DNA from 3 places in the Kitasatospora sp. SC0581 genome. Region 2 is predicted to be linked to each of the others. Evidence: predicted binding sites of a transcription regulator. Region 2 holds the regulator's gene; each other region holds the start of a gene.

Region 1 (6,186 bases), on a different contig from region 2:
CCGTTCGATCACCTCGACGGTGGGGACGGTCGGCACCCCGCCGGTCCTGCCGGTGCTGGCCGCCCTGGGCCTGACCGTCCTGGTCGGCCTGGCCGCCGCGGTGCTCCCGGCCCGCCGGGTCGGGCGGATGAGCGCGGTGGCGGCGATGCGGGCCTCCTGACCGGGCCGGCAGCCGGGTGCCCGGCTCCCGGCTGCCGGGCGGCCGGCCCGGCGGGGTGCTCAGGCCAGGGTGAAGCGGGTCCGGGGCACGGGCGGCCGGTCGGCGGCGAGGGCGAGGTCGGCGAGGAGGGTCTCGGTCTCGCGGGTGGTGCGCAGGACGTCCGGGTCGAGGTCGACGACGACGAGTTCGCGCCGGTCCTCGCCCGCCTCGGCGATCAGCCGGCCGTCGGGGCCCCAGACCGCGCTGCCGCCGCAGGTGTGCCAGCCGCCGGTGCGGCCGACGTGGTTGGCGAGCACCGTGTAGAGGGTGTTGTCGAGCGCGCGGGCCGGGAACCAGGTGCGGGACTCGTGGTGGCCGTGGCCCATGCTGAACAGCGCGCCGACCAGGTAGGCGTGGCAGCCGTCGAGCGCTGCGGCGCGGGCGTGCTCGGGGAACCCGGAGTCGTAGCAGACGCCGAGGCCGAGCCGCCAGCCGTCCAGTTCCACGGTGCAGCCGGCCGTTCCGGGGCGGTAGTGCTCGCGTTCGCTCTTGAACAGGTGCTGCTTGTCGTAGCGGGTGACGAAGCCGCCGTCCGGGCCGAAGACGAGGGCGGAGACGCGCAGGTCGTCGCCGTCCCGTACGGCGGCGCCGACGATCGCGGCGGTGCCGGTCTCGCGGCAGGCCTCGGCGATCGGCGCGAGCCGCGGATCGCCGGGCTGGACCGCGTACCTGACGGGGTCGGCGCTGATCAGCTCGGGCTCGTAGCCGGAGAGGAACTTCTCCGCGAACAGCACCAGCCGGGCGCCGGCCCGGGCGGCCTCGCGGATCAGTCCGGCGGCCTGGGCGGCGTTGGCCGGTATGTCACCGGCCACGGCCTGGGTCTGGACGGTGGCGATCCGCAGCGGGCGCCCGGGGTAACCGGCCGGTGCGGTGGGGGCGTTGGGAGCCGTGGGAGCGGTGGGGGCAGGGGTGTCGGACATGGCCGCCAACCTAGCGCGACGGCCCTCGGCCGGTGTCGGAGTAACGGGGCGGCGAGGGCGGGTCAGCGGGGTGACGGCGCCTCAGCGCACGGCCTCGTCCGGCCGGTCGACGGGGTCGGCCGGGTCCACCGGTTCGCCCGGGGCGCCGTCCCGCGCGCCGTGCGGTCCGTCCTCGTCCAGCGGGGCGGCGGTGCCCGAGGGGTGCCCGGCCGACACGAGGACCCGCTGCACCCGGGGCCTGGTACGCCAGTTGACCCGCCGTACGTCCTGGGCCAGCGCGCCGGGGCGCCACACCTGGATCACGGCGGTCACGGTGCCCAGCACGATCCCGGCGGCCAGCCAGCCGGCCAGCACGTCGCTGGGCCAGTGCACGCCGAGCGCGACCCGGGTCCAGCCGATGGTCAGCACCGTCGCCGCGGCCACCAGACAGGCGGCGGTCCGGCCGCGCCGACGGACCCGGTACCAGAGGAGGCCGACCAGGACGGCGCAGGTGATCGCCGAGGCCATGGCGTGCCCGGAGGGGAAGGACGGCCCGCCGGCGTGCGAGACCGGATCGGTGAAGGAGGGGCGGGCGCGGTCGAAGGACAGCTTCAGCGCCCACAGGACGCCCCAGCCGACGAGGGCCTGGGCGGCCACCCAGCCGGCCAGCACCCGGGCGCCGATCAACCAGAGCCACCCGGCGGCGAATCCGAGAAGCGTACGCATCGTGACGGTGCCGCCGATGTCCGAGAGCGTCTGCACCGAGGCGGTCCAGATCCGGTGCTCCCGGGCGTAGGTGTGCAGTTCGCCGATCCACTCCTGGTCGAAGCGGGCGAGCGGGCGCCATTGGCCGGTGACCAGGGCCGCCAGCAGGCCGAACAGCGCGGCACAGCCCAGCGCGAGCGCGGCGTCCCGAAGGAGACTGCGATTACGCGCAGTGAGGATGGTCGTGCTGTTGGTCAGGTGCATGGCTGACACCTTCCCAGTGTCCCGTGCCGAGCAAGGGCCGGAGTGATAGCGATTCGGCATCGTTTGTGCGGAGGACCTGCGTGCGCCGGGGTGTGGGCCGGGACGGACGGCGGGGTGCGCGGGGAACGTCGGCGGCCGTTCGCGGGTTCAACGGGTGGGCGGTGGCCGCGTGAGGGTCGAGTGAAGAAAACACTCCCGGAGCGGTCACCCGATGACACGGGAAGTGCCCGACCGGTCACCCAGTGTCCAGAACCGGGGTGAAAACCGGCAGGATACTGCATCGCCGGGAAGAATCTGAGTGACTTGGGAATGTTGTCCGGAATCTGTTCGTTGGATCGTTACGTGTGAGGCCCCGAGGGGCCCGCATTTCTTGCCCTCACGAGGCAGGCAGGCAGACCTCGGCAACACCAGCAAAGGGAGCAAGCATGGCCACCCGTGCCGTCGTTCGCGACAGGGCCGACCGGAGTCGCGCGGCCCGCCCGACCAACCTCGAGGCCGACCGCGACCTGGTCGGCATGTACCTCGACGAGATCGCCAGGACACCCCTGCTCGATGCCGCCGAGGAGGTCGAGCTCTCGCTGCGGATCGAGGCCGGCGTGTACGCCCAGCACATGCTGGACGAGGGCGAACTCCCCGACGGCGTCACGCGCGAGGAGCTGGAGGCGATAGCCGCCGACGCCGAGCGCGCCAAGGACGTCTTCATCCGCTCCAACCTCCGGCTCGTGGTCGCCGTCGCCCGTCGCTACCCGCGCAGCGGCCTGCCGCTGCTGGACCTCATCCAGGAGGGCAACGCGGGCCTGGTGCGCGCCGTCGAGAAGTTCGACTACGCCAAGGGCTTCAAGTTCTCCACGTACGCGACGTGGTGGATCCGGCAGGCGATCACCCGGTCCATCGCCGACCAGTCCCGCACCATCCGGCTGCCCGTGCACCTGGTGGAGGAGCTCGGGCGGATCCGGCGGGTGCAGCGGGAGAAGTCCAAGGAGCTGGGCCGCGAGGCGGAGCCGGCCGAGATCGCGGCCGAGCTGGACACCACCGAGGCCCGGATCAAGGACGTGCTGGACTGGGCGCGCGACCCGGTCAGCCTCAACATGTCGGTCGACGACGAGGGCGAGACCCAGTTCGGCGACCTCGTCGAGGACACCGGGGCCACGTCCCCCGAGGACGCCGTGATGGTCATGCTCCGCCGCGAGGAACTGGACGGCCTGATCGGGCGGTTGGACGACCGCACCGCCTCGATCATCCGCTCCCGCTACGGGATGGAGGACGGCCGCGAGCGCACCCTCACCGAGGTGGGCAAGCAGCACGGCCTCACCCGCGAGCGGATCCGCCAGATCGAGAAGCACGCGCTGGCCGAGCTGAAGAAGATCGCGGACCACGCGGGCTTCGAAGCCGCCTGAGAGGCCGCCGGGAAAGCAGCCTGAGGAAGCCGCTTGAAAGGCCGCCGGGGAAGCCTCCCGGCAGGCTGACTGGACCCGCCCTCATCGGGCCCTGGTGCGGAGCGCCCCGCACCGGGGCCCGAGGCGTGCCACGGGGCTCTTAGGCTGGAGGAAAGGGACGAGCGGACGGAGTGGACGGCGTGAGCGAGCAGGGGCAGGAAAAGGACCGGGAGCAGGGCGGGGAACAGGAGCAGGAGCTCCGGAAGGCCGCGGCCGTGAAGGCCCGGCTGGTCTTCCGGGACCCGTTGGACCAGCAGTCCGGGGACGACACCGACGCAGGCTGGGGCGGCCGCCCCGGGGCGGGGGAGAGCGGTGGACGGGGGCTGGACTGGTACCTGAGCCAGCGCCCGCCGCACCACGGGGACTGAGGAACGGGGACGGGGAACGGGGACCGGGGCCGAACGGCGCCCGCCGGTCAGCGCAGCGGCGCGACCAGCGCGTCGCGGATCTCGGTCAGCAGTTGGACCTCCTTGGCCTCGGCCTCCGCCGCCTCCTCGGCGAGGCTCTTGCGGTGGGCCGCCAGCCTGTTCATGGGCACGATCAGGGCGAAGTAGACGACCGCCGCGGTGATCAGGAACTGGAGCACGGCGCTGAGCACCGATCCCCACAGGATGAGGATCCCGGACGTGACCTCACCGGTCGGGCTCACCTCGCAGGGCCCCTTGAGGCAGGAACTGTAGGACGCGAGGTCCTTGGTCCCGAAGACGCCGACGATCGGATTGATCACGCCTTTGACGAAGGCGTTGACGATGTTGGTGAAAGCCGCGCCGATGACCACGGCGACGGCGAGTTCGACGACATTTCCACGCAGCAGGAATTCCTTGAAGCCTTTCATGCCGCCTCGAACGACGAAGTCGCCTCCCGGTTACGGGTGATCTTCCGCAGCCCCGGACTGACAACCCGTCCGGCCCAGTGCGCCTCCCTGGGGCGGTGGCAGCCCGGCCCGCGCGGGCCCCAGTGCCAGCGCCGACGCCACCGCGAGCAGCACCAGGACGGGCACTGCGGCCCGCCGCCGCACCGCACTGCGCCAGCGGTGCCACCCGCCGCACCCGCGCCGGATCGGCGGGAAGCTCGGCAGCTCCTGCCGGGGCGGCACGGCGGGTGCGGGCAGCGGCAGGGGGAGGGAGAAGCTCGCGGTCGTCATCGACGCACCTCCGGGGTGTCGGCGGGCCGGCCCCTCGCGGACCGACCGGATGCCCACACGATGGGCGTTTCCGGCGAACTCGGAAAGCCCTTTCCCCAGGCCTGTGGACAACTCGCCCCTGTGGACAACTTCGTTCACTCGCCGGAGTGAGGTCGACCCCTCCGGGGTGACAGGGCGCCCGGGCGGGCATGCGAAAAGGCCCGCCGCCCCGCGTGGAAGCGGGATCGACGGGCCTTTCCCGGGTCTACGGGCCGTCCGGGCCGATGGTGCCCGGCGCCGGGATCAGCTCGCGGCCGGAGCCGGGCTGGACGAGGTCGAGGAGCCGGAGCCCGACGACGTCGACGAGGAGGACGTGGACGCGGTGGACGACGTCGAGGGGGTCGACGACGACCCGGCGCCCACCGAGCTGCTGGAGGACGAACGGCTGTCGGTCCGGTAGAAGCCGGAGCCCTTGAACACGACGCCCACGGCCGAGAAGACCTTGCGGAGCCGTCCCTGGCAGTCGGGGCACGTGGTCAGCGCCTCGTCGGTGAACTTCTGCACCGCCTCCAGGCCGTTGCCGCACTCGGTGCACTGGTACTGGTACGTGGGCACTTGTCTTCCTCCTGGCACTCTCGCCTGATGAGTGCTAACGATGGTCAATGATGCGGCATTCCGCGGGATCAGTCCAGCGACCCCGGTGTGAGATCGGCCCCGGAGCACCCGTCGGCCGCCGTCGGCCCGGTTCCCGGACAACGCCCGCGCAGCCTCCGGCCGCCGTCGGCTCGGCCCCGGCGGCCGGAGGCCCGGCCCCCGGCCGCCGCCCCGCTCAGCCCTCGGCGACACCCGCCAGCTGCATCGGACGCCCGCCCTCCGCGGTCTCCGCAGCGGCGGTCTCCTCGCCCCGCGGCGCCACCAGCAGGTGCCGCAGCGAGGCCAGCACGACCAGTCCGAGCCCGGCCCCGACCACCGGCACCAGGAACCCGGTGGAGGGCCCGTGCCCGTCGATCAGCCGGCCGGCCGCCATCGAGCCGACCGCCAGCCCCAGCCCGATGGCGCCGGTCAGCCAGGTGAAGGCCTCGGTCTTGGCCCCGTCCGCGACCAGCGTCTCGACCAGGGTGTAGCCGCTGATCAGGGTCGGTGCGATGGCCAGTCCGCAGACCAGCCCGGCGACGGTCAGCGCGACCAGGTTGGGCATCGCCCACAGCACCGAGCAGCCCAGCACCAGCAGCGCGTAGCTGAACAGCATCCGCTGCTGCACCGGCCGCCGCCAGGCGATCACGCCGTACAGCACGCCGGCCAGCATGGAGCCGCCGGCGAAGATCCCGTACACGGTGCCGCCGGCGTCGTGCTGCCCGACCGAGTCGGCGAAGGCGTTCACCGAGACCTGCATGCCGCCGAACACCGCGCCGACCCCGAGGAAGGTCCCGGCCAGCAGCCGGACGCCGGGGGAGGCGAGCGCCGAGGCGCGCCTGGTGCCGGGCTGCGGCACGATCCGGGCCGGGGCGGTGCCCCGCTGGGCGGCGAAGGCCAGGCCGCCGACGAGGGTCAGCGCGGCCT
Region 2 (6,186 bases):
CGTAGACCGGGTCGAAGTTGCGCACCGACAGGAAGGCCAGGTAGCGGCCGTCCGCGGTGAAGGAGGGCGAGGTGTCCACGAAGCGCGGCTGGGTGACCTCGCCGACCGTCCGGGTCGCCAGGTCGGCCAGCACGATCTGGCGCAGCGAGTGCGGGCCCATCCCGCGCACCGGGCGCGACCAGGCCAGCCAGGCCGAATCCGGGCTGAAGGCCGGGGTGCCGGGCTCGCCGTCGGCGCTGCGGTCCAGCTCGTGCACGGCGCCGTCGGCGAGCGTCACCAGCAGCACCCGGCCGTCGTGCGCGCCGAGCGCGGCCTGCTTGCCGTCCGGGGAGACCGTCAGCGCGTTGACCCGGCCGAGCCGCCCCGCGGCCAGCCGGCGGCGCTCGGCGCCGTGCAGGTCGGGGGCGAACTCCAGGGCGTCCCCGCCCTCGGCGTCGGACACCCAGAGCACGCCCTGGGCGCCGTCCTCGCCGGGCACCACCCGGGCCAGCCGCCCGCGCACGCCCGGGGTCTCGTCCAGCACCCGGGCCGGGCCCTCGCGGTGGGTCAGCCAGTGCACGCCGCCGCGCACCACCACGGCGCTGCCCCGGCCGGTGCGGTCGGGGGCGACGGAGTCCAGCCAGTGCGCGGCGGGCACCGGGCGGGGGCGGCGCCCGGCCCGCGGGCCGGCCAGCCGGACGTCCAGCCGGCGCGGCTCGGCGCCCGCCAGGTCGTCCAGCAGCCAGAGGTCGCCGGCCCGGTGGAAGACCACCCGGGTGCCGTCGGTGCCGGCGCCCCGGGCGTAGAAGCCGTCCGGGTCGGTGCTGTGGCGGCGCAGGTCGGTGCCGTCCGGGCGGCTGGACCACAGCTCGCCGACACCCTCGTGGTCGGACAGGAAGGCGATCCGGTCCCCGACCCACAGCGGGGAGTCCAGCTGCCCGTCCAGCTCCGCGTGGACCCGGGCGAACTCCTCCCGGCCGAGCCACAGCTTTCCGGCCCGCCCGCCCCGGTACCGCTTCCACCAGGCCGGATCGCGGCCGTTGACGCTGCTCAGCAGCACCCGGTCGCCGCCCGGCTCGAAGGCGAGCCCGCCGACCGGCCCGTACGGCAGCCGCTGCGGCTCGCCGCCGTCCAGCGGCACGGCGTGCGCCCAGGTGCGGCGCAAGCTGGCCTCGCCGGCCCCGGTGGCGGCGATCGGACGGCCGTCGGCGGTCCAGCCCAGCACCCGGGTCTGGTGGCTGCCCCAGTGGGTGAGCCGGCGCGAGGGGCCGCCGTCCACCGGCACCACGTGCACCTCGGGGGCGCCGTCCCGGGTGGAGGTGAAGGCGAGGTGCCGCCCGTCCGGGGAGAACCTCGGGTGGTGGACCGGCAGGTGGTCCGCCGTCAGCCGCCAGGCCCGGCCGCCGTCCAGCGGGGCGAGCCAGAGGTCGTCCTCGGCGACGAAGGCGAGCAGGTCGCCGTGCAGGTGGGGATGGCGAAGGTAGGCGCCCGCCGAGGAGTTCGGGGAGGTGCTCTGGGAGTCCGTCACCCGGCCAGCCTAGGCAGGTACACGGACCGTCCGCGCCGTTTTTCCCAGACTCCCGGCGCCGTCCGCGGGCGGCCGTGCCGCGGTCGCCGCCGGGGTGTACGGGGGCGCGCCGAGGGGCGCGCCGACGGCCTGCCGGGGGTGCGCCCGGGGTGCTACGACCAGCGGCCGGTGCGCCCGAGCAGCAGCGCGCCGGCGGCCACCCCGGCGGTGGAGGTGCGCAGCACCGAGGGGCCCAGCCGGTACGGCCCGGCGCCCGCCCCGGCGAAGGCCGCCAGCTCCTCCGGGGAGACCCCGCCCTCCGGGCCGACCACCAGGACGATGTCCCCGCCCTCCGGCAGCACGGCGTGCGCCAGCGGTTCGGCGCCCTCCTCGTGCAGCACGGCGGCGAACGCGGCCCCCGCCAGGACGGGCGCCAGCTGCCGGGTGGTCATCGGCTCGCGGACCTCGGGGAAGCGCAGCCGGCGGGACTGCTTGCCCGCCTCCCGCGCGGTGGCCCGCCACTTGGCGAGCGCCTTGGCGCCGCGCTCGCCCTTCCACTGGGTGATGCAGCGCGAGGCGGCCCACGGGATCACCACGTCCACGCCGACCTCGGTCATGGTCTCCACGGCCAGCTCGCCGCGGTCGCCCTTGGGCAGCGCCTGGACCACGACGATCCGCGGCGCGGGCTCCGGCTCGCGGCGCACGGCGGCGACCCGCACGTCGATCGCGTCCTTGCCGAGCACCTCGGCGACCGTGCCGTCCACGCCGAGCCCCAGCCCGTCGGCCAGGGTCACCGCCTCGCCCGGCTCCAGCCGCTTCACCGCGGCCGCGTGCCGCCCCTCCGGGCCGTCCAGGCGCACCACGGCCCCGGGCGCGGCGGCGGCGATCCGCTCGGTCTCGACGACGAAGACGGGCGCGGTCATGACGGGGAACCTCTTTCGTGCGGAAGTGGGACGGACACGCGAAAGGGGTGCCGGGGTCGTTGGCCCCCGGCACCCCTCCGCGGACGGCTACCGGCCGTTGAAGGCGTCCTTCAGCCGGGAGAAGAGGCCCTGCTGGCCCGGCGCGAACTGGCCGGACGGCCGCTCCTCGCCGCGCAGCACCGCGAGGCGGCGCAGCAGCTCCTCCTGCTCGGGGTCGAGCTTGCTGGGCGTCTTCACCTCGACGTGCACTATCAGGTCGCCCCGGCCGCCGCCGCGCAGGTGGGTGATGCCCCGGCCGTGCAGCGGGATCGACTGGCCGGACTGGGTGCCGGGCCGGATGTCGACCTCCTCCAGGCCGTCCAGGGTCTGCAGCGGCACCTGGGTGCCGAGCGCGGCCGCCGTCATCGGGATGGTGACGGTGCAGTGCAGGTCGTCCCCGCGCCGCTGGAAGATCGTGTGGGTGGTCTCGGCGATCTCGACGTACAGGTCACCGGCCGGGCCGCCGCCGGGGCCGACCTCGCCCTCGCCGGCCAGCTGGATCCGGGTGCCGTTGTCGACACCGGCCGGGATCTTGACGGTCAGCGTGCGGCGGGCGCGCACCCGGCCGTCGCCGGCGCACTCCGGGCACGGGGTCGGCACGACGGTGCCGAAGCCCTGGCACTGCGGGCAGGGGCGGGAGGTCATGACCTGGCCCAGGAAGGACCGGGTGACCTGGGAGACCTCGCCCTTGCCGCGGCACATGTCACAGGTCTGCGCCGAGGTGCCGGGGGCCGCGCCCTCGCCGCTGCACGTGGTGCAGGTGACGGCGGTGTCGACCTGGAGCTCCTTGGTGGTGCCGAAAGCGGCCTCCTCCAGGGTGATCTCCAGCCGGATCATGGCGTCCTGGCCCCGGCGGGTGCGCGAGCGCGGGCCGCGCTGGCCGGCCGCGGCGCCGAAGAAGGCGTCCATGATGTCGGAGAAGCCGAAGCCCGCCGCGCCGGCGCCGAAACCGCCCGCGCCGCCGCCCGGGGACAGCGGGTCCCCGCCGAGGTCGTAGACCTGGCGCTTCTGCGGATCGGAGAGCACCTCGTAAGCGGCGTTGATCTCCTTGAACCGCTCCTGCGTCTTCGGGTCCGGGTTGACGTCCGGGTGCAGTTCGCGCGCCAGGCGCCGGAACGCCTTCTTGATCTCGTCCTGCCCCGCATCCCGTCGGACGCCGAGTACCGCGTAGTAGTCCGTGGCCACCAAATGCTCCGCTTGTTCCGCCTGTAGTAGTGCTGCGACTGGTCACCGCCGCCGGATTTCCGACGGCGGCCTCTGCTAGGACTCGGCCAGGATCTGGCCCACGTACCGCGCCACCGCTCGCACCGCCCCCATTGTGCCCGGGTAGTCCATCCGGGTCGGACCGATCACACCCAGTTTCGCCACGCTCTCGTCGCCCGAACCGTAGCCGACCGAGACGATGGACGTGGAAGTCAGCCCCTCGTAGGTGTTCTCCCGCCCGATCCGGACCGTCATCGCGGCGTCCGCGGTCTCACCCAGGAGGCGGAGCAGGACGACCTGCTCCTCCAGGGCCTCCAGCACCGGCTGGATGCTGAGCGGGAAGTCGTGCCCGAAGCGGGTCAGGTTGGCCGTGCCGGCCAGCATGATCCGCTCCTCGTTCTGCTCGGCGAGCGTCTCGAACAGGGTCGCCAGGACCGTGCTGACGGTCGGCCGCTCGGCCGGTTCGAACTGCGCCGGCAGCTCCTCCAGCAGCCCCGGGACCTCCGGGAGGCGCCGGCCGGCGGCCCTCGCGTTGATCCGGGCCCGCAGGTCCGCCAGCACCGTCTCGCCGACCGGGCCCGGGCAGTCGACCATCCGCTGCTCGACCCGGCCGGTGTTGGTGATCAGCACCAGCATCACCTTGGCCGGGGCCAGCGCCACCAGCTCGATGTGCCGGACGGTGGAGCGCGTCAGCGAGGGGTACTGCACCACCGCGACCTGCCGGGTCAGCTGGGCGAGCAGCCGCACGGTGCGCGCGACCACGTCGTCCAGGTCGACCGCGCCGTCCAGGAAGTGCCGGATGGCCCGGCGCTCGGGGGCGCTCATCGGCTTGATCTCGGCGAGCTTGTCGACGAAGAGGCGGTACCCCTTGTCGGTCGGGATGCGGCCGGCGCTGGTGTGCGGCTGGTGGATGTAGCCCTCCTCCTCCAGCGCCGCCATGTCGTTGCGGACGGTCGCCGGCGAGACCCCGAGGTTGTGCCGTTCCACCAGGGCCTTGGAGCCGACCGGCTCCTCGGTGCCCACGTAGTCCTGCACGATCGCGCGGAGCACGGCGAGCTTGCGTTCGTCCAGCTGGCGGACCTCACCGGCCATGGGGCACGCACCTCCGTCTTCGCACGTTGTCCGACTGTGTCCCTTGCTGCTGCGGGCCGCTCCGGAGACCCTTGCCCTGGCACTCTGAACACGCGAGTGCCAAAACCGTACCTGCCAGTGTAAGGCCCGGGTCCTACGGCAGGAACGGCCGGACCGGGGTGATCCTCCCCGCAGTTCCGCTCACGGCCCGCGGGGCCCCGGCGGTTCGATCCTCCCGGCGCCGGGGTGGTGCCGGGAGGCCGTCCGGGTGGCAGCATCGAAAGCGACGGCGAATGGAGGAGCAAGCGATGTCGAGCTCGGGCCAGCACACCCGTTTCGCGCCGGACCGCGGCCTGACCGGCCGCATGGTCGCGACGATGTTCGTGATCGGGCTGCTGTACGTCGGTTTCACCGGCCTGCTGATCGCGCTGCTGCGCGGCGCCTGGCCACTGATCGTCCTGATCTCCGGCGGGCTGTTCGTGGCCCAGTTCTGGTTCAGCGACAAGATCACCGAACGGGCGATGGGCGCCCGCCAGGTGTCCCCGGAGCAGTTCCCCCAGCTGCACGGCACCATCGACCGGCTCTGCGCCCTGGCCGACATGCCCAAACCCCGCGTGGCGGTCGCCGACAACGACATGCCGAACGCCTTCGCCACCGGCCGCAACCCGCAGAACGCGGTGGTCTGCGTGACCACCGGGCTGCTGCGCCGGCTGGAGCCCGAGGAACTGGAGGGCGTCCTCGCCCACGAGCTGTCGCACGTCGCCCACCGGGACGTCGCGGTGATGACGATCGCCGGCTTCCTCGGCGTCCTCGCCGGGGCGATGACCCGGATCGCGATGTACGGCGGGTTCATGGGCGGCGGGCGCAACAACAACGACCAGAACGCGGCCGTCCTGGCGCTGATCATCCCGCTGGTGTCGGTCGTCGTCTACGCGATCAGCTTCCTGCTCACCCGGCTGCTGTCCCGCTACCGCGAACTCGCCGCCGACCGGGCCGCCGCCCAGCTCACCGGGCACCCCAGCGCCCTCGCCTCGGCGCTCACCAAGGTGACCGGGCAGATCGCGGCCATCCCCAGCAAGGACCTGCGCCAGGCCCAGCCGTACAACGCCTTCTACTTCGCCCCCGCGCTGAGCGCCCGGGAGGCCGCCTCGCAGCTGTTCTCCACCCACCCGAGCCTGGAGAAGCGGCTGGAGCAGCTGGCGAAGATCTCCGAGCAGCTCGGCCGCTGAGCCTCAGTTTTCGACCCGAGAGGACCGCCGTGGGAATCCTGGACGCCCTGTTCGGCCGCACCAAGCCCGTCAAGCCCGACCTCGACCAGCTGTTCGGCGTGCCGTCCGCCGCGCTCACCCTGGAGGCCGGGGCCGGGTTCACCCCCACCGGGCTCGGCTCGGTCTGCTTCGCGGCCGTCGAGGGCGCCGCCTTCGTCCAGGTCCAGCAGCAGGTCCGGGCGCTGCTGGACGCCGA
Region 3 (6,186 bases), on a different contig from region 2:
GGCCCGGCCCGCCCCCCGGGGGGAGCGGACCGGGCCTCCGGTCAGGCGTCGGAGCCTCAGTGCGAGTGGCCGTGGCCGTGGCCGTGACCGTTGTCGGCCTCCTCCTCCTTCTTCTCCACCACGAGGGTCTCGGTGGTGAGAAGCAGGGAGGCGATCGAGGCGGCGTTCTCCAGGGCGGAGCGGGTGACCTTGACCGGGTCGATGACGCCGGCCTTCACCAGGTCGCCGTACTCGCCGGTGGCGGCGTTGTAGCCCTGGCCGATCTCCAGCTCGGCGACCTTGGAGGTGATGACGTAGCCCTCCAGGCCGGCGTTCTGGGCGATCCAGCGCAGCGGCTCGTGCAGCGCCTTGCGGACCACGGCGACACCGGTGGCCTCGTCACCCGACAGGCCCAGGCCCTCGTCCAGCACCTTGGCGGCGTGGACCAGGGAGGCGCCACCGCCGGCGACGATGCCCTCCTCGACCGCGGCGCGGGTCGCCGAGATGGCGTCCTCCAGGCGGTGCTTGCGCTCCTTCAGCTCCACCTCGGTGGCGGCGCCGACCTTGATGACGCAGACGCCGCCGGCCAGCTTGGCCAGGCGCTCCTGCAGCTTCTCGCGGTCCCAGTCGGAGTCGGTCGCGGCGATCTCGCCCTTGATCTGGGCGACGCGGCCGGCGACGGCCTCGGAGTCACCGGCACCGTCGACGACCGTGGTCTCGTCCTTGGTGATGGTCACGCGGCGGGCGGTGCCCAGCACGTCCAGGCCGACCTGGTCGAGCTTGAGGCCGACCTCCTCGGAGATGACCTGGCCACCGGTCAGGACGGCCAGGTCGCCGAGGATCGCCTTGCGGCGGTCGCCGAAGCCCGGGGCCTTGACGGCGACGGCGTTGAAGGTGCCACGGATCTTGTTCACGACCAGGGTCGACAGCGCCTCGCCGTCGACGTCCTCGGCGATGATCAGCAGCGGCTTGGAGGCACCGCCCTGGAGGATCTTCTCCAGCAGCGGCAGCAGCTCCTGGATGGAGGAGATCTTGCCCTGGTTGATCAGGATGTACGGGTCCTCGAGGACCGCTTCCTGGCGCTCGGCGTCGGTGACGAAGTACGGCGACAGGTAGCCCTTGTCGAACTGCATGCCCTCGGTGAAGTCCAGCTCCACGCCGAAGGTGTTCGACTCCTCGACGGTGATGACACCGTCCTTGCCGACCTTGTCGATCGCCTCGGCGATCAGCTCGCCGACCTGGGTGTCCTGCGCGGAGAGGGAGGCGACGGCGGCGACGTCGTCCTTGCCCTCGATCTCGCGGGCGACGGACAGCAGGTGCTCGGAGACCGCGGCGACGGCCTTGTCGATGCCCTTCTTCAGGGCGGCCGGGCCGGCACCGGCGGCGACGTTGCGCAGACCCTCGTTGACCAGGGCCTGGGCCAGCACGGTGGCGGTCGTGGTGCCGTCACCCGCGACGTCGTTGGTCTTGGTGGCGACCTCCTTGACGAGCTGCGCGCCAAGGTTCTCGTACGGGTCGTCCAGCTCGACCTCGCGGGCGATGGTGACACCGTCGTTGGTGATGGTCGGGGCGCCGAACTTCTTGTCGATGACGACGTTGCGGCCCTTGGGGCCGATGGTCACCTTGACGGTGTCGGCCAGCTTGTTGACACCGCGCTCCAGCGAGCGGCGGGCGTCCTCGTCGAACTGCAGGATCTTCGCCATGTTCCCTATTCCCTCGGGGCTGCGGCCGGCCCACCGGCCGCCGAACTACGTGAACCAACAACCACGCCCCGGGCCCCTGTCACTGGGACACGGATCCGGGGCGGGTCGGTACGTCTTACTTCTCGATGACCGCGAGAACGTCGCGGGCCGAGAGGACGAGGTACTCCTCGCCCTTGTACTTCACCTCGGTGCCGCCGTACTTCGAGTACAGGACGATGTCGCCGACGGCGAGGTCGAGCGGCAGACGCTGACCGTCCTCGAAGCGGCCCGGGCCGACGGCCAGGACGACGCCCTCCTGGGGCTTCTCCTTGGCGGTGTCCGGGATAACCAGGCCGGAGGCCGTGGTGGTCTCGGCGTCGAGCGGCTGGACCACGATGCGGTCCTCGAGCGGCTTGATGGCAACCTTGCTGCTGGTGGTCACGTCCGAGCTCCCCTTCGGAGATTACGGGGTTTTCTAACGGGTAGGGGCGATCCTGCGGGCCTGCCGTCGCGGGGGTCAGACACACGTCGTCGCGTTAGCACTCCCCTAGTGGTGAGTGCCAAGGATGACCATAGGGCCGTGTTAGCACTCAGTCAACCAGAGTGCCAACGGCGAGTCCCGGAAGTCCCCGGTTCGCGAATGAGTAGCCGTACTCATGTACGACCGGGCCCGGCCCCACCAGACTCCTGCCATGACCTCGATCCCGGTGCGCATCGGCCCGTCCCGGCCCAAGGACGCCGCCCTCGCCCTGCTGTCGCTGCCCCTGCTGGGGGGCGTGCTGCCGTTCGTCGCCTTCCTCCTCGTCGCCTGCCTCGGCAGCATCCCCGGCTACGGGGACGACGGGGACGGGCGCGGGTGGGCCTTCCTGGGCATCGGGATGCTGGCCGCCCCGGTGGTCGCCCTGGCGGCGGGCCTCGTGGTGGCCTTCCGCAGCCGGCGGTCCGGCTACCGGCTCCTCCCGGTCGCCGCCGGGCTCGCCCCGTTCGCGCTGCCGGCGGTCCTCTCCTCGGGCGTGCTGTGGCGGTGAACCGGCTGCCGCCCGCCGACCCGCTGCGCCCGGTCGGCCGTCCGACGGACCTGCTGCTCGCGCTGCTGACGGTCCTGGGGGCCGCCTCGCTGCTGGGGTTCGGCTGGATCGCGGCCTTCCTGGCCGCGCTCGCGCTGGAGGCCCACCCCGCGATCGGCGGCTGGGCGGCCCGGGGCGCCGCGACCGCGCTGCTGCTCGTCCCGGTCGTGGCGGTGGCCCGGTACACCCACCGGCGGGGCTACCGGATCACCCCGGTCGCCGCCGCGGTCAGCCCCGCCCTGCTGACCGCCCTCGCCGGCGCGGGGTGGCTCCGGTGAGCCGGCCCCACGGCGCGCCCGGGCGGCCGCCGGTCCACTGGGCGCCGGACCTGGTGCTCGCCGCGGTGGTGGTCGCCGGGGCCGTCGCGGCGGCGTCCGTCGGGTCGTTCGTGCTCAACTGGCTGAAGCTGCTCGCCCTGTACGGCCCCGGGGTGGAGGCCCTGGACGTCTTCGGCGTCGTGGTGATGCTCGTCCTGCTGGCACTGACCGGCCGGGGCACCCGGCGGCTCGGGTACCGGATCACCCCGTACGCCGCGCTGGCGGCCGCGCCGCTGATGCCGCTGGTGTTCTGGCTGACCTCCGACGTCCCCGTCATCGGCCGGTGAACGCCGCGCGGCCGCTCCGGCCGACCGGCCACCCGGCCGACCCGCGAGAATGGCCCCGTGGACACCGAGAACCTCCAGCCGCTGCTGACCCCCGAGGGCCAGGCCCTGCTCGCCGAGCTGCGCGAGTTCACCCCCGAGGAGGAGCTCGCGCTGGCGACCCGCCTGCGGCGGGAGCACCCGGCGGAGCTGGTGTCGGCCGCGTTCGGGCAGGCGCGGCTGCGGCAGCGGGCGCGGGCGAAGTTCGGGGCGGACGCCGACCTGATGTACTTCACGCCCAACGGGGTCGAGCAGTCCACCCGGCGCAGCGTGGCCGAGTGGCGGGCCCGGCGGTTCGCCGACCTGGGCGTACGGCGGCTGGCGGACCTGTGCTGCGGCATCGGCGGGGACGTGCTGGCGCTGGCCCGGGCCGGCATCGAGGTGCTGGCCGTCGACAGGGACCCGGCGGCCTGCGCCGCCACCGCGGCCAACGCGGCCGCGCTGGGCCTGGCCGACCTGGTCGAGGTGCGCTGCGCGGACGTCGCCGAGGTGGACGTCGCCGGCTATGACGCGGTGTTCACCGACCCGGCCCGGCGCACCGCGCGCGGCCGGGTGTTCGACCCGGAGGCGTACGCCCCGCCGCTCTCCTGGGCGATCGAGGCCGGCCGGCGGACCCCGATCGGCGCGCTGAAGGTCGCGCCGGGCATCCCGCACGAGGCCGTGCCGGAGGACGCCGAGGCCGAGTGGGTCTCGGACCACGGCGACGTCAAGGAGGCGGTGCTCTGGTTCGGCACCAGGGCCACCAGCCCGCACCGCGCCACCCTGCTGCCGCACGGCGCCAGCCTGACCGGCGGCGACCTGCCCGACCCGCCGGCCGGCCCGGTCGGGCGCTACCTGTACGAGCCGGACGGCGCCGTGATCCGGGCCCACCTGGTGGCCGAGGTGGCCGGGCAGGTGGGCGGCCGGCTGATCGACCCGAAGATCGCCTACCTGACCTCGGACGAGCTGGTCGCGACGCCGTACGCGCACGCCTTCGAGCTCACCGACGTGCTGCCGTTCAACATCAAGAAGCTGAAGGCGCTGCTGCGCGAGCGGGCGGTCGGCACGGTGGTGATCAAGAAGCGCGGGATGGCGATCACCCCGGAGGAGCTGCGCCGCCAGCTCAAGCCCTCCGGGCCGAACACCGTCACGGTGATCCTCAGCCGCACCGACAACGGGCCGCTGATGATGCTGGGGCAGCCGGTCTGACCCCCGACGCGGCGGCCCCAGGACCGGGACGGGGCTACGAGGCGGGCGCCTGGATGTAGTCCTCCAGCCGGGCCACCGAGAAGCCCTGCTCCTGGATCCGGGCCAGCAGGTCGCCGAACATCTGGGTCATCGTGGCGCCCTTGAGCTCCTTGGGGCCGCGGAAGTGCGCCAGGACGATGTCGCCGGGCTTCAGCTTCTTGTCCGCGGCCTGGTACTGCATGTCGTGGATCTGCATCGACTCGCGCCAGAGCACGATCGCGCGCGGGCCGCACTGCTGCACCGAGGTGTTGAGCATCGGGGTGTTGGCGCCGTCGCCGAACGGCGGGCGGAACAGCAGCGGGGCGGTGCCGTACTGCTGGGTGAGCGCGGCCTGGTCGTCGCAGATCTCGGCCTTCTGCTTGTCGGCCGACAGCTTGCTCATCACCGGGTGGTCCACGGTGTGGTTCTGGATGTGGTTGCCCAGGGCCTGGAGCGGCTTGAAGTAGCCGTAGTCGTTCTTGACGATGTCCTTCGTCAGGAACATCGAGATCGGCACCTTGAGGTCGGTGAGCATCTCGACGAACTTCGGGTCCTTCTCGGCGCCGTCGTCGATGGTGATGAAGACGACCTTGTCGCTGGTCTTCACATCGCTGAACACCGGTACGGGGCCGGTCCGTTCGAGCTTGATCGGCTTGTCGGCGGGCGGCGCCGGGGCGGGGGCGAGCGGGGTGAGGTTCCACTTGGCCCAGGCCGCCGCGTCGGCGCCCGCCGGGGCGCCCGCCGAAGGGGGCGCGGAGGCGCTGGTCGGCGCCGCGCCGGTGGGCCGGGGCGTGGCCGCCGCCGTCGTGGCGGCGGGGGCGGCACCGCCACCGCCCCCGTTGTCCCCGCACGCGGTGGCGAAGGCCAGCAGGGCCAGCGCCCCCACCCCGTACGTCCTGGTCCTGCTCCGCCTGATCACCGCTGCGCGCTCCCGGTTCCCGTCCAGCCTTCTCTCAGCTATGCACGGTACCGACCGCCGCGGCGGTTCCCGGCCAGGGGCTACTCGACGTGCTCGCTGGTGAAGGACCAGCGGTGCACCGGACGGCCGAGCAGCCCGGCCGGCGGGTCGGCGACGGGCACCGGCTCGCCGTTCCACCAGGTGATCAGCAGCACCCGCTCGCCCGGGGCGGAGAGCAGTTCGAGGCGCTCCAGACCGGCCGAGCCGCGGACCGCGGGCAGCACCGACTCCCGTACCCAGGCGGCGAGTTCGTCGCCCCGGCCGGTCGCCGCCCGGGCCTCCCACATCGCGGCGACGGTCATGCCGCGCCGCCGCCGAGGGCGTCGTAGGCCTGGCCGTGGAAGTCCGTGTGGGGCACGTGGGTCTCGGTCACCGGCAGCGAGGAGTCCGCCGACAGGTCGAGGGCGGACGGCGTGCGGTCGCGCCACACCATCTCGGCGCCCAGCGCCGCGACCATCGCGCCGTTGTCGGTGCACAGGCCCGGCCGGGGCACCCGCAGCCGGATGCCGGCCCGGTCGCAGCGCTGCTGGGCCATCTCGCGCAGCCGCGAGTTGGCCGCCACGCCGCCGCCGATCATCAGGTGGTCGACGCCGTTGTCCTTGCACGCCTTGACGGCCTTGCGGGTGAGCACGTCGGTGACCGCCTCCTGGAAGG

The links. Region 2 encodes HrcA, which represses chaperone genes, less so after heat shock. Its sites were predicted from a motif close to TTNGCACTCNGNNNNNCNGAGTGCNAA; they were not measured.
Region 1: a site for HrcA is predicted at 5,253-5,279, ahead of ACLWS4_RS24665 (FmdB family zinc ribbon protein). Genes of this name have one in related genera too.
Region 3: a site for HrcA is predicted at 2,245-2,271, ahead of groES (co-chaperone GroES). Genes of this name have one in related genera too.

The regions. Positions count from the first base shown of each region.
Region 1 is NZ_JBLRWA010000018.1:43,514-49,699, forward strand. Features, by position in the region: gene ACLWS4_RS24630 (FtsX-like permease family protein) at 1-160, shown strand, start outside; gene ACLWS4_RS24635 (carbon-nitrogen hydrolase family protein) at 220-1,119, opposite strand; gene ACLWS4_RS24640 (phosphatase PAP2 family protein) at 1,201-2,067, opposite strand; gene ACLWS4_RS24645 (sigma-70 family RNA polymerase sigma factor) at 2,493-3,464, shown strand; gene ACLWS4_RS24650 (hypothetical protein) at 3,644-3,871, shown strand; gene mscL (large conductance mechanosensitive channel protein MscL) at 3,919-4,338, opposite strand; gene ACLWS4_RS24660 (hypothetical protein) at 4,369-4,647, opposite strand; gene ACLWS4_RS24665 (FmdB family zinc ribbon protein) at 4,930-5,241, opposite strand; gene ACLWS4_RS24670 (MFS transporter) at 5,456-6,186, opposite strand, start outside.
Region 2 is NZ_JBLRWA010000002.1:40,201-46,386, reverse strand. Features, by position in the region: gene ACLWS4_RS03260 (S41 family peptidase) at 1-1,507, opposite strand, end outside; gene ACLWS4_RS03255 (16S rRNA (uracil(1498)-N(3))-methyltransferase) at 1,660-2,409, opposite strand; gene dnaJ (molecular chaperone DnaJ) at 2,497-3,633, opposite strand; gene hrcA (heat-inducible transcriptional repressor HrcA) at 3,709-4,743, opposite strand; gene htpX (zinc metalloprotease HtpX) at 5,031-5,951, shown strand; gene pspAB (PspA-associated protein PspAB) at 5,981-6,186, shown strand, end outside.
Region 3 is NZ_JBLRWA010000003.1:148,729-154,914, forward strand. Features, by position in the region: gene groL (chaperonin GroEL) at 57-1,682, opposite strand; gene groES (co-chaperone GroES) at 1,798-2,103, opposite strand; gene ACLWS4_RS06850 (hypothetical protein) at 2,354-2,689, shown strand; gene ACLWS4_RS06855 (hypothetical protein) at 2,686-3,006, shown strand; gene ACLWS4_RS06860 (hypothetical protein) at 3,003-3,332, shown strand; gene ACLWS4_RS06865 (THUMP-like domain-containing protein) at 3,390-4,556, shown strand; gene ACLWS4_RS06870 (polysaccharide deacetylase family protein) at 4,591-5,493, opposite strand; gene ACLWS4_RS06875 (hypothetical protein) at 5,574-5,834, opposite strand; gene tsaD (tRNA (adenosine(37)-N6)-threonylcarbamoyltransferase complex transferase subunit TsaD) at 5,831-6,186, opposite strand, start outside.